DNA from 4 places in the Comamonas sp. lk genome. Region 3 is predicted to be linked to each of the others. Evidence: predicted binding sites of a transcription regulator. Region 3 holds the regulator's gene; each other region holds the start of a gene.
What was found. The regulator FNR, encoded in region 3, switches genes on or off when oxygen is low (the NO sensors DNR and NnrR bind a similar motif). The targets are predictions, from matches to a motif close to TTGATNNNNATCAA.
Positions count from the first base shown of each region.

Region 1: a site for FNR is predicted at 2,178-2,191, ahead of EAO39_RS02280 (hemerythrin domain-containing protein). Genes of this name have one in related genera too.
Region 2: a site for FNR is predicted at 1,168-1,181, ahead of EAO39_RS13420 (universal stress protein). Genes of this name have one in related genera too.
Region 4: a site for FNR is predicted at 1,345-1,358, ahead of dsrO (sulfate reduction electron transfer complex DsrMKJOP subunit DsrO). Genes of this name have one in related genera too.

Region 1 covers NZ_UOOB01000001.1:507,484-510,854, reverse strand. The annotation lists gene EAO39_RS02295 (dienelactone hydrolase family protein) at 1-595, opposite strand, end outside; partial or broken gene EAO39_RS22815 (NAD(P)-dependent oxidoreductase) at 845-946, shown strand; gene EAO39_RS02285 (MarC family protein) at 946-1,593, shown strand; gene EAO39_RS02280 (hemerythrin domain-containing protein) at 1,616-2,113, opposite strand; gene EAO39_RS02275 (ABC-type transport auxiliary lipoprotein family protein) at 2,268-2,954, opposite strand; gene EAO39_RS02270 (MlaD family protein) at 2,975-3,371, opposite strand, start outside.
Region 2 covers NZ_UOOB01000001.1:2,952,793-2,956,163, reverse strand. The annotation lists gene EAO39_RS13430 (2OG-Fe dioxygenase family protein) at 1-473, shown strand, start outside; gene EAO39_RS13425 (hypothetical protein) at 750-1,139, shown strand; gene EAO39_RS13420 (universal stress protein) at 1,278-1,715, shown strand; gene EAO39_RS13415 (tripartite tricarboxylate transporter substrate binding protein) at 1,879-2,856, opposite strand; gene EAO39_RS22620 (hypothetical protein) at 3,050-3,187, shown strand.
Region 3 covers NZ_UOOB01000001.1:2,244,480-2,247,850, forward strand. The annotation lists gene ccoG (cytochrome c oxidase accessory protein CcoG) at 1-649, shown strand, start outside; gene EAO39_RS10325 (FixH family protein) at 712-1,023, shown strand; gene EAO39_RS10330 (hypothetical protein) at 1,231-1,482, shown strand; gene fnr (fumarate/nitrate reduction transcriptional regulator Fnr) at 1,548-2,270, opposite strand; gene hemN (oxygen-independent coproporphyrinogen III oxidase) at 2,532-3,371, shown strand, end outside.
Region 4 covers NZ_UOOB01000001.1:2,873,231-2,876,601, forward strand. The annotation lists gene EAO39_RS13100 (NUDIX hydrolase) at 1-74, shown strand, start outside; gene EAO39_RS13105 (MBL fold metallo-hydrolase) at 163-1,227, shown strand; gene dsrO (sulfate reduction electron transfer complex DsrMKJOP subunit DsrO) at 1,475-2,344, shown strand; gene nrfD (NrfD/PsrC family molybdoenzyme membrane anchor subunit) at 2,357-3,371, shown strand, end outside.

The DNA.
Region 1 (3,371 bases), 1.7 Mb from region 3:
GATCGGCCTCGTAGATATGGACCTCTACCTTGGGCTGGGCTTGCTTGAAGGCTTGCACCGACTCCAGCGAGATGTAGTGATCCAGCGTACCGAAGTGGGCTAGCACCGGGCACAGCGCCTGGCGGCTGGCTTCCAGCTCGCTCGTCATGCCCCCGCCGTAATAGCAGACCGCCGCCGAGATGCTGGCCAGCTCGCAGGCCGAGCGCCAGGTCATCAGTCCGCCCCAGCAAAAACCCACCACGCCAATCTTGCCGCCGGGCACCAGCGTGGCCGCATGGGCCACGGCCGCTTCCACATCGCGCAGCACGCCGGGAGCGGGCAAGGCCTCCACCGCACCCTTGAGGGCAAAGCCCTGCTGCATATCGTCTTCGGTGTAGCCCAGGTCCACATCGGCTTGCACGCGGGCAAACATGGCGGGAGCCACGGCTACATAGCCCTCGGCGGCATAGCGGTCGGCCACCGAACGGATATGGCTGTTCACGCCAAAAATCTCTTGCAGCACCACGATGGCGCCACGCGGCTTGCCTTCTGGCAGAGCCACATAAGCCGGCGTTTTTGCGCCATCCACGGCTGTCAATTCCACAAAACTACCCATATCAAGCTCCTCTTTTCGTTGCACAAGTCGCACGTCCGGCGTGCGTTCGCAGCCTGTTTCACCCATGTCGGCAAGCTGGGTGCTGTAATGGCTGCTGCGCGCCGGCGATCCGGCCATTTTTTCACAGGAGTGTTCATGGAGAGCAAAGCCTCCCGACGAAAAGTTGCCCTCATCACCGGCGGCAGCCGCGGCATAGGAGCGGCCACCGCCTTGCTAGCCGCAGCACAAGGCTGGGATGTGCTGACCCTGGGCCTGGCCCAGGAGGTGGCCGATGCAATCGTGTGGCTGATGGGCGATGGCTCACACTACACCACAGGCAGTCTGATCGAAATTTCCGGAGGCAATCTCTAATGGATCTCAAGCCGCTGATTACGCTGGTCGCCATCATCAACCCGCTGGCCATTGTTCCGTTCTTCATCCACTACACCGAGGGCCTGAGCCCGCAACAGCGCCGGCAGACCATTCGCACCGCCGCCTTTGCCGCGTTTTGCGTGATTGCCGTCTGCGCCCTGCTGGGCCTGCAAATCCTGCAGTTCTTCAATATCTCGCTGCAAAGCTTTCAGGTGGGCGGCGGCCTGCTGCTGCTGCTCAGCGCCATGAACATGCTCAATGCACGCCCGGCCGAAGAGCGGCCGAACAACTCCACGCTGGAGGCCGGCGTGGAAAAAGCCGCCATGGGCAACAGCATTGCCGTCGTGCCGCTGACCATTCCGCTGTTGACCGGACCGGCCGCCATGTCCACGGTGGTGATCTATGCCGACCAGGCCCGCACCGTCTGGCAGCACATCTCGCTGGTGGGCTATGGCGTGGTGGTGGCGCTGGCCGTGGTGATCTGCTTTTCGCTGGCCGATCCGATTGCCCGCGTGCTGGGCAAGACCGGCATCAACGTGATGACCCGGCTGATGGGCCTGATTCTGGCCGCCCTGGCAATCGAGGTGATGGCCGGCGGTCTGATCAAGATCTTCCCCATCCTGGCCTCACCTGCGATCTACCCCTGAGCTACTAAGGGGGCGCGCTTGTTTATGCGGTATGCGCTACCTGGCGTTCTGCGCTACCGCAGGCTCCGCCACAGCCGGTGATCAGCTCCGCAGGCAGGGCTTCGGGCGTCAGCAACTGTCCCGTGACGGGATCAAAGCCCGTGCTGCGCATATGCAGGGCCAGGGCCGCATCCATGTTTTGCGCATGGTGGCTGAACCAGGGGCCCAGCTCGGCCGCCATGTGGCGGATGCTTGCCAGATCGCCTTGCGCGCCCTTGACAGCGCCTTCGCGCATGACGGCCAGCACCACCTTGTGCTGCTGGCTATGGCAGTTGCCCGTAGCAAAGCCGGTGGTCTGCATCCAGCGATCTTCCTGATCGAAGTGATGCTGGGTATGCGCGATCAACGCCTCCCACAGCGCCGGCAGCTGCGCATCGTCGGCAGCTTCCACCTGCGCCAGCAAGGCCACGAACTCCTCATGCACGGCATCCATGACAGGCAGATCCAAAACGAGAGCGGGCGTCCATTCCAGGCTGGCCATAGCGATTCCTTTGCGTTGCGGTTGGCAGGTCATCGCAGCTTAGGAAATACCGACCCGGCGGCCATTGACCCACATCAGCAAAGCCGCGCGCCATGCCCGAAACGGATCAAAAAAGCCCTGCATGGCAGGGCTTGATCGAGAAGTGCAACGACGCTCAGCGCCCGTAGCCCTGCAACCAGCGGCTGACCTGGGCGGTGACATCGTCCACGCTGCGGGCCATGGCCTGGGCGCCGCCCGCTGCATCATTGGAGGCGGCCGGCGTCTGGGCCGTAAAAACCTTCTGGCTCAGCAAGGCATTTCCTGCGCCGCCGCTGGCTCGGCCTATCAGGCTGGCACGCAAGCGCACCACGGCCTGGCTGGTCTGCGCACTGTCGAACACCTGGCTGAACTCATCGATCTCCACGCGCAGCACGCCAATCGTGCGCTTGTCGCTCACCGTGGCGCTGACATTGTCTTTTTCGGTGAGGATGGGGCGCTCCTGACCCAAACGGATGCGCAGGCGCTGCTCCATCATCTGGGCCGGTGGCAGGCCCCAACGCGCATTCTGATAGGCGCGCAGCTGCTGGCTGTCCGCATAGTTCAGACGGTAGAACATGGCCGTCGTGCCGTCGGGCAAGCCCGGAGTCTGGACCTCGGCCAGCACCAGCGGCGTCAGCGCCGTAGCGGGTGCCGCCGCACTGGCAGGCTGCGCACCCAGATCGGCCAGCCCCAGGTCGTAACGCACGGGCTGGATGGGAGCCGTGGGCAGGCCGGAGCAGGCGGCCAGCGCCAGCACCAGACCGGCCGCGCCGAAAGCGCCCAGCAGCCGGCGGCCGAAGATTGAAGTGTTTTGCAATGCCATCACGATTCCTTGTTCCTGATTCAGCGGCTGGCGGCAGGTGCGGCAAAGCCGGGCTCGCCGGGTCCGGGCATGCCAGCGCCGGCACCGTAGATCACGGCTTGCGGGTTGTCGCTGAAGCGGCTGGCCACATTGCTCATGGTGCGTGCAGCACGGGAGACTTCGTCTGCCGCATTGTTCACCCGTGGCAGCGTGCCCCGGCCCATGCTCTCGGCGGCCTGGGTCAGCGCCTGCGTGCCCTGGGCAATCTGCTGCAGCGGTCCGTCAGGCGCGTTGACCCTGCGCACCGTCTGCTGCAGCTCGGTGGCCACGCCGGTGGCCGCATCGCTGGCCTTGCTCAGGGATTGCAGCGTCTGGTGCGCGTCGGCGGTGATTTGCGGAAAGCCTGCGGCCGCCTTGTTCAGGGTGGCCGACAGCTCG
Region 2 (3,371 bases), 710 kb from region 3:
ACGGCGGCATGCAGCGCATGTTCGATCCCATGCATGCGGCCACCACGCAAAGCCCGGTGTGGGCGCTGATGCTGCAAAAGCTGGCCGAGCTCAGTGACCAGGTGTTCGGCAGCACAGGCCAGCAGCGCTGGTTTGTGGAGTCGCACCAGTTTCGCATTGACACCACGGACGGCATTGGCCGGCCCACGCCGGAAGGCGCCCACCGCGACGGCGTGGATCTGGTGGCCGTGATCCTGGTGAACCGCCAAGGCGTCAAAGGCGGCGAAACCCGCGTGTTCGAAGCCAGTGGCCCCAGCGGCCAGCGCTTCACGCTGACCGAGCCCTGGTCGATCATGCTGCTGGACGACGCCCGCATGATTCATGAAACCACGCCCATACAGCCTGCCGAGCCCGGTGGTGTGCGCGACACGCTGGTGTTGACCTATAGGCGCGGTGCTTTTCAAGGCGCGGACCTGCAGGACGGGGCGCTCTGATGAAGGTGAAGCGTTTTGTTCTAAAAATTTGAGCAAAACTGTAACGTTTCCAGAGCACAAAAGTGCAGAGCGTGACGCGGCATGATGCGGGTCTTCAGGCGGACGCAAGATGCTTGCATCGACGCTTCGCCAAGCAATCCAACAAATGAAAACCAACTGGCCCAGGCCATGCCCGAAACGGCGTGGTTTTTTTGTATGCATCGCCTTTCCGCCCTTAGCCTTTCCGCGTTGACCGCTCTTGTCACGATAGTTGCTTGTTCCCCTGCCGAAAATCCTTTGCCGCAGGCCCATATCAAGGAGCCGACCATCTATTTCCGCAACGGTCTGGAAATCACCATGGATAACGTGACCGTGCCGATTCGCGGCGTGCAGGATTGCCCTTATGGTCTGGCGGCGCCTGCTGGGGCCGTGGTGGCCATGAACGATGCCAGGTGCATACGCCTGTCGGACGATACACAACAGATCACGGTGATGCTGGACATGCCCAGCGGCATCGTGCAGGAGGAATGGACTGTGCGCCGCGACGCCTCCAGCAAGCCTGATGAGCCGGCCTTCAAGCATGTCTCGCTGCTGCGCCCGGATGGCTCGCGCATCACGATCACCGACAAGTCCGACAAGCTGCTGGACAAATGCTACGAATACAAGGCGGCTCACGTCTGCATCTGATGGGCGCCTGAGGGGCGGGACTTCAGGGTTGATTTAGGTCAACACGCTGAGGCATGATGAAGGCAGACTGAATGCATCCCATCACGGCATCTGCTCACTTGCATGCCGTCCGAACCCCTAAAGGAGAAGCCCATGTCCATGTTCAATCACATCCTGGTGCCGGTTGACGGCTCCAAGCCCGCGCTGCTGGCAGCGCGCAAGGCGGCAGAGCTGTCCAAGGTCTTTGGCAGCGCCATCACGGCGGTCTACGTGGTCGATCCCTATCCGTTTACCGGCGTGGGCGCGGATTTTGCTTATGGCCAGTCCCAATACCTGAGCGCAGCCACGGCCGAGGCCAATGCCACGCTGGATGCCGTCAAGGCCATCATGGATGAAGCCGGTGTGGCCGTCTCCACCGTTGTAGGCGAGGGCCATGCCGTGCACGAAGGTGTGGTACGCGCCATGGAAACCTCGGGCGCCGATCTCATCGTCATGGGCTCGCAAGGCAAGCGCGGCCTGGAAAAGTTGATGCTGGGCAGCGTCACCCAGCGCGTGCTGGGCGCCGTTAAAATCCCGGTGCTGGTCGTGCGCGAATAAACAAGAACAGCTCAAAAACAAAGACCTCCAGGAGGAGGTCTTTTGCATTACAGCTAACGACCTTAAATCAAGCACGTCCCAACAAAGAGACAGCAAGCAAGGGCCGCCCCGCAGCGAGGCTGTCGTCCCCCTCTAGGGGGAAGCGGCAAAGCCGCTCAGGGGGTCATTGAATCGTTGCGCCCGAGGCCTCGACAATCGCCTTGTTGGCCTTGAAGTCTGCCTGGAAGAACTTGTCAAAAGCTTGCACCGTCATGGCCTGGGGTTCGGCCCCCTGGGTCTGGATGGCTTCCTTGACTTCGGGCATGGCCAGCAGCTTGTTGACTTCGGCGTTCACCTTGGTCACCACGGCAGCCGGTGTGTTCTTGGGCATGAAGATGCCGTACCAGGTGCTGACGTTAAAGCCCTTGAGGCCGGATTCGGCCAACGTGGGCGTATCGGGCAGCGAGGTGGAGCGGGTGGCCGAAGTCACGGCAATGGCGCGCAGCTTGCCCGATTTGATCTGGCCTATGGCCGAGGGCACGGAAGACACCAGCAGTTCCACATTGCCGGCCAGTGCGTCCATCATGGCGGGGTTGGAGCCCTTGTAGGGCACATGGGTCAGCTGAATGCCTGCGGCTTTTTCCAGCATCACACCGGCCAGGTGGATGCTGGTGCCATTGCCCGGTGAGCCGTAGGTGACCTTGGCCGGATGCTGCTTGGCCGCAGCAATCACGTCGGCCAGTGTCTTGTAGGGCGAGTTGGCGGCCGTGGCGATCACGATGGGCGTGTAGGCTACATGGGCCACAGGCGTCAGATCCTTGAGCGGGTTCCAGGGCAGGCTTTTGTACAGATAGGGGCCGAGCACCACATTGTCTTTTTGGCCCATCACCATGTCATAGCCCGTGGGGGCGGCTTTGACGGCTTCGGTGATGCCTATGGTGCCGCCCGCGCCGGCGCGGTTGTCGGGCACCACGGTCCAGTGGCTGACTTCCGTGAGCTTGTTGGCGATCACGCGCGAGAGGATGTCGGTGCCTCCGCCTGGAGGGAAGGGCACGATCATGCGTATGGGCTTGTTGGGGTAGTCGGTGGCTTGTGCAGCGGCGGTAAAGCTCAAAGCGGCGGTGGCCGCAGCAGCGGTGCAGGTGATCAGTTGGCGAAACATGAAAAAGAAACTCCAGAGACGAATCGGGTGTGCGGCATGGGGCGCTCGGCTTTTGGCCGGGGCCTGCGTTGTCGCGGCTGGCAGCCTTGGCATCGATGCCAGGGGCCAGGGTCACGGAAGGTGGGCTTTTCGATGATCGGGGAGGGTGGTTCCGCCATCAATGGGTATTTGTCTTTACCGACGAGACCAGCGCATGCGGTACTGGCATGGCTGGATGGCATTCGCGCGCGGTGCCGTGCAGGGTGGCTGCATGGCTTGCACGGAGGCAGCGTACCGATCGGGTGTCGCTGCCGATGTGGCCCACGGGCGCGGAGTGCGCATGAACCTGTAACTCAGGAACAGGTGAAACATTCTGCCATGGCTCCATGCCCGCCATGGCTTGGCGGGCGCAATAGTTGGGCCATGGGTTTGCGTGGCGTTTTTCCGCGGTCTGAAGCAATGGCACCAGTCCTGAGTTTTTGAATGCGTGGCTTCAATGCATCAGAGACAAAAAAAGCTGCAAGCCCTTTGTTATC
Region 3 (3,371 bases):
CGCCAAGGCCCAGGGCTTGGGCGACTGCATTGACTGCAAGCTGTGCGTACAGGTCTGCCCCGTGGGTATCGATATCCGTAACGGTCTGCAATACGAGTGCATTGGTTGCGGGCTGTGCATCGATGCCTGCAACTCCGTGATGGACAAGATGGGCTATGCGCGCGGACTGATACGCATGAGCACGCAAAATGCCATCGCCAGGGCCTGGAAGCAGGCGCAGATCATCCGCAGAGTATTCCGGCCGCGGGTGCTGATCTACACGGTGGTGTTGCTGGGTCTGAGCGCGGCCATGATAGGCAGCCTGATCATGCGCGAGCCGCTCAAGCTCAATGTGATTCGCGACCGTGCCTCGCTGTCGCGCATTGTGGCCGGCGGCAAGCTGGAGAATGTCTACCGCTTGCAGATCATGAATGCCACCGAGCAGGAGCAGCGCTATCGCATCACGGCCACGGGACTGGATGGCCTGGAGGTGGTGCTTGAAGATGAGGTTGTGGTCGGGCCGGCGGAGACACGCGGCGTGCCCGTGGGTCTGCAGATTCCCTATGGATCGGCAGCGCCGGGCTCGCATACCGTGTACTTCAATGTGGATGCCGTGACCGCTGGTGCAGGGCGCACGTCTGAAAAAGCCGTGTTTCTGGTGCCGCGTTAACAATATGAATGCCGCAGCCGCCTCGCAGGCGCTTGCGGCAGATTGATCAAAGAGGTTTTGCCATGTCTTCTAGTCCTGTTTCTGCCCCTGCCGGGCGCGCTGCCAAGCCGGTTCACGCCGAAGACGGCAAGCCCTGGTGGAAGTTTCCTCATGTCTGGCTGGTTGTTGCCGGACCGGCCATCGTGGTGGTGGCCGGCTTTGTGACGGCCTATATCGCCATCAGTGCGCCCGATCCCGTCATTGACCCGGATTACTACCAGCACGGTATCGAGATCAACAAGCGCCTGGAAGAGTCGCAAAAAAGTCTGGCGCCTGCCGTGACGGGCCGCAATCACGCCGCTACTCCGGCCAAGGACCACCCCACGGACCGCTAAATGCTTGTTTTTCGGTGAATTCAAAGCATTTTCGATCTGTAGCCCATATGTATGAAGCGTTGATAGCTATTAAATAAATAGTAATTCGGGTTTCACCTGCCTAGGCTTGCCCGCTGTTTGCGGCAATCCAAGGGTTTGCGGGGGCGCATTCCATGGCTGTTTGTGCAAAATGTTTTGCACCGATGACACAGCCCAAGGAGACGCAGCATGCTCGCTCAACGCTGGAAGTGGATTGCCTGGCCGGCTTTTCTGGCGGCGGCAATCCTGGAGATGGTAGTTTTTGCCTTTGTCGATCCCGGCGATATCGGCCCTGTGGGCTGGTCGCGCAACGCTGTCTGCACGCTGGCGTTCTTTGTGTTCTGGGGCGTGACCCTGTTGTCAAGCTACATCACCTGCTTGCTTTCGCGCTCCGCGCAGGAGCTCAATCACGGCATGGCTTCCGAGCCGCTGGTTGAGTAAGCCGCCCCATGAAGAAAGCCCGCGTCCATCGACGCGGGCTTTTTGATTGTGAAGTGGGGCGTGCCTTAGTCGTGGCACTGCTGGCTGTTGACGATGCGCTTGAGCGCCTCCGTATCCAGAATGCGCAGATGGCGTTGCTTGACTTCCACAATGCCTTCTTCGGCAAACTTGGAGAAGGTGCGGCTCACGGTTTCCAGCTTGAGGCCCAGATAGCTGCCGATTTCCTCGCGGGTCATTCGTAACACCAGCTCCGACTTGGAAAAACCGCGGGCAGACAGGCGCTGCACCAGATTGAGCACAAAGGCGGCCAACCGCTCTTCGGCGCGCATGCTGCCCAGCAGCAGCATCACACCGTGCTCGCGCACAATCTCGCGGCTCATGACTTTGTGCACATGATTTTGCAAGGCGGTGACTTCGCGCGAGAGCTGCTCGAGCTTGTCAAACGGCATCACGCAGACCTCGGCATCTTCCAGTGCCACCGCGTCGCAGGTGTGGTGGTCGTTGACGATGCCGTCAAGGCCTATGATCTCGCCCGCCATCTGAAAGCCGGTCACCTGATCGCGGCCGTCCTCGGTGGCGACGCAGGTCTTGAAAAAGCCGGTGCGAATGGCATACAGCGAAGTGAAACCTTCGCCATTGCGAAACAGCAGACCACCGCGTTTGACTTTGCGGCGTGTCGCCACGATCTCATCAATACGCTCCATCTGTTCATCGTCCAGGCCCATGGGCATGCACAGTTCGCGCAGATTGCAGTTGGAGCAGCTTGCTTTGATGGTCTGAAGATTCATGGGTAAGCAGGGATGGTGCAAGCCGGTGGGCCTGGACTATCTGTGACCTCTTGGTGAGTGATGAGATGGATCAAATTGTCGCAGCTGTTGCCTTGGCATTTCTTGATATCCATCAAGGCTGATGTGTTTGGCTTGGGGCACATTGCAATCATTCCTTCAATCAATGTGTGCGAGTTCATTGCGGTTGCAGTTGCCAGAAATCCTGCCCATCAGGAAACAAGCTGTCATCCGCCAATGTGAGCGCATCCTGACATTCACGTTATGACCGCTGTTACGCCCGAGCTACTGAGTCGATTTGATGTTCCTGGACCACGCTACACATCATTTCCAACAGCCGACCGTTTTGTAGAGGCTTTCGGCACCGAGGACTACATCCTGGCGCTCCAGCAACGCAAGACCCACTGCGCAGCGAGGGCGCTGCCGCTTTCGCTGTATGTGCATGTGCCATTTTGCGAGTCGCTGTGCTACTACTGTGCCTGCAACAAGATCGTGACCAAGCACCACGAGAAAGCGGCCCAGTATCTTGACTATCTGGCGCGTGAAGTGGCCTTGCATACCGAGCACTGCGGCAAGGGACAGGCGGTCAGCCAGCTGCATCTGGGCGGCGGCACGCCCACGTTTTTTTCCGATGCCGAACTGGCCCGGCTTATGGACTTGATGCGTGAGCATTTCAAGCTCGAAGCGGGTGGGGAGTACTCGATAGAAGTAGATCCGCGCACCGTGACGAATGAGCGCCTGGCCGTGCTCAAGGAGCTGGGCTTCAATCGCCTGAGCTTCGGGGTTCAGGATTTCGACCCCGCGGTACAGAAAGCCGTGCACCGTGAACAACCTGCCGAGCAGGTTTTTGCCCTGGTGCAAAAGGCGCGCGAACTGGGCTTTGCCTCCATCAATGTGGACCTGATTTACGGTCTGCCCAAGCAAACCCCGCAGTCGTTTGCGCGCACGCTGGCCCAGGTCAACGAACTGCGCCCGGATCGCATCGCCCTGTATGCCTATGCCCACCTGCCCGAGCGGTTCAAGCCCCAGCGGCGCATCGAGTCTGCGGATTTACCCATGGGCCAGGACAAGCTCAATATGCTCTCGGGAGCCATTGATGCCTTT
Region 4 (3,371 bases), 630 kb from region 3:
AGCGCTATTTCGAAGACCGCAAGGCCGGCGTGCTCAACCGCGGACATATCCATTGCGTGGATCTCAATGTGTGATTCAGGGTTGGATCTAACGGCCTGATCTGACGAAGCGGTGCGGGCCGCCGCTGCAAACTGTGTAGCTCCCTCCGCTCTTGCGATCGCCGTGACCACATCCCCAACACCCGCCATCGCCGCAGGCGACTACAGCGCCTCGCCCCAGTTTGCCCAGGGTCGCTTTCACAATCTGCAGCCCCGCCCGGCCGATTCGCCAAAGATCGGTGCGCGGCTGTATTGGGATTTCTTCTTCAACAAGCCCGCCAACTCCGAGCCTGCACAGGCTTTGCCCGTGCTGCCGCTCAACCGCTTGTTGCTGCTGCAAGCCCCCGAGCGCAGCCTGTACCGCTTAGGCCATTCCACCTTGCTGATGAAGCTGCGCGGCGGCTGGTGGCTGACGGACCCGGTATTTGCCCAGCGCGCGTCGCCGCTGTCCTTCATGGGCCCCAAGCGCTTTCATGCACCGCCCATCGCACTGGCCGACCTGCCCAGGATTCGCGGCGTCATCCTCTCGCACGACCATTACGACCATCTGGACCGGGACGCCGTTTTGGCACTTGCGCCCCAGGTCGAGGTCTTTTTATGCACGCTGGGCGTGGGCGACAGACTGCTGAGCTGGGGCATTCCCGCAGCCAAGATCCAGCAGTACGACTGGTGGCAGGGCACGCAGATCGACGGCCTGCGCTTCACGGCCACGCCTGCCCAGCATTTTTCGGGCCGCAGCCTCAAGGACGGTAACCGCACGCTCTGGGCCTCGTGGGTGATTGAAGACCTGAGCAGCGCGCGCGGGCTGCGTGTTTTCTTCAGCGGCGACAGCGGCTACTTTGACGGCTTTGCCGAAATCGGCCGCCGCTTTGGCCCCTTCGATCTCACGCTGATGGAAACCGGCGCCTACAACGAGCACTGGCCTTATGTGCACATGCTGCCCGAGCAAACCGTGCAAGCCCATATCGACCTGCAAGGCCGCTGGTTGCTGCCCATACACAACGGTACCTTCAATCTGTCCATGCATGCCTGGTGGGACCCGTTCGAGCGCGTGCATGCCCTGGCCAAAAAACAGAAGCTGCAGCTGACCACGCCCATGATGGGGGAGCGCATCGACCTGGATGCACCCCACCCCGGCTCCCTGTGGTGGCGCGACTGCGCCGATGTGCGCCAGGCAATCCAGCGCTAAAGCGTCCTAGCCCCAGCAACAAGCCCAGCCGCACTGAACGCGGTCTGGGCTTTTTTGCATGGGCGCTTCGGCCAACGCCCGCAATATGCGCATTCCTAGGGATAACCAGCAGGCTGGTTGATACATATCAAGCACCACATTGGTGCAGCTCAATATAGTCAAAAGCACATGAAAAGCTTTTATTTAAAACTTTTTCATGCATAAAAATAGCCGACCCCGGCTGTGCTCGACGATGAAAGCAAGAGCCATGCAGCTTCCCCAAACTCCATCCTCCAATCGCAATCACAACTGCGACTGCAGCGGCCAAAGCGGTAACGACTGCAATCGCGCTTCAAGAGCCGAGGCAGGCGCCCTGCCCCAAGGCGCGCCCTCCTCGGCCAAGCGAGGCTTTCTGCAGGATCTGATTGCCGTGGCCGCCAGCTTTGGCCTGGCGGGTGCGGCCAAAGCCGTCACGCCTGGCAGCGCCAGCTTTCAGCCCCCACGCCGCCCCGGCATGGAAGGCAAGCGCTTTGGCATGCTGGTCGATATGCGCAAATGCATTGGCTGCCAGGCCTGCACGGTGAGCTGCTCGGTAGAGAACCAGCCGCCCATAGGCCAGTTTCGCACCACGGTGCTGCAGTACGAGATCGACCAAGCCGGCAGCAGCGCACCGGCCATGGTCAGCCTGCCGCGCCTGTGCAACCACTGCGACGAGCCACCCTGCGTGCCGGTCTGCCCGGTGCAGGCCACGTTTCAGCGCAGCGACGGCATTGTGCTGGTGGACAACGAGCGCTGCGTGGGCTGCGGCTACTGCGTGCAAGCCTGCCCTTATGACGCGCGCTTTATCAACCATGAGACGCAGACGGCCGACAAATGCACCTTCTGCGAGCACCGGCTTGAAGCCGGGCTGCTGCCCGCCTGTGTGGAGAGCTGCGTGGGCGGAGCACGGGTGATTGGCGATCTGAATGACGCGCACAGCGAGATCAACCAAAGGATCAGCGCGCACAAGGACGAGATCAAGGTGCTCAAGCCCGGCATGAAAACCAAGCCCCATGTGTTCTATATCGGCCTGCCCGATGAATTCGTCAATGGCGTCGATGGTCAGGCGACCGTCCGCCTGGTGGCAGAGCATCTTTAAAGGAGTCCCAGCATGCAAATCATCGAACTCCTGACCCCTGCCTACGAAGCCGCCTGGCTGCCCTGGGCCGTGCAGTATTTCTTTCTGGTCGGCATTGCCACCGGCGCGGCGCTGTTGACCTCGGCCTGCATCTTTGGCCCCGGGCACGGAGCACAAGCCGGTCTGCGCCAGCGCCTGCTGCCCACGGCCGTGCTGTTGCTGGCCGTGAGCGCGGCCTCTGCGCCCGTGGCCCTGCTGGCCGACCTGCACCAGCCCGCACGCTTTTGGCACTTTTACGCCCATCTCACGCCTTGGTCGTGGATGAGCCTGGGCGCGGTGCTGATGCCGGTGTTCGTGCTGCTCAGCCTGCTGATGTGTGCGCTGTGGTGGCTGGGCCAGGCCCGCTGGATGCGCTGGCTGGCGCCGCTGCTGATCGTCTCCACACTCAGCATCGTGGTCTACACCGGAGCGGAAATCATGGCCGTGCGTTCGCGCCCGCTATGGAACACGCTGTGGGTGCCCATCAACCTGGCGCTCAGCGGCTGGCTGGCCACGGTAGGCATGGGCTTTGTGCTGTATCGCTTTCTGCCCCGGCCCTTGCAACCCGATGCCCAGGCGCTGCAAGCCCTGCGCAATCTGGGCCTGTGGCTGGCCACCGGCCTGGTGATTTCCGCGCTGACCTGGGCTCTGGCTGGCATCGCCGGCAACAGCCCCTCGTTCGACATGGCCGTGCGCCTGTTCCGGGAATTTCCCGTCTGGCGTCTCTCCATGCTGGGCTCGGCGCTGTTTGGCGCCGCCGTGGTCGGGGCCCTGCTACGCGGCGAGCGTCGTCTGCACGCCAAGGGCTACACCCTGGTGCTGGGTGCAGGTCTTGCCGCATCGGCCTGGGCCTTCCGCTGGGCCTTGTTTATGGGCGTGCAAGGCGTGCCCAAGTTTGGCGCGGGGCTGTATCTGTACAGCATGCCCCTGGGCGGCGACGGCCTGCTGGGCATGCTGGGCGTGGCCGGTCTGTGCGTGGCCCTGGTGGCCCTGGCGACCTGGGCGCTGG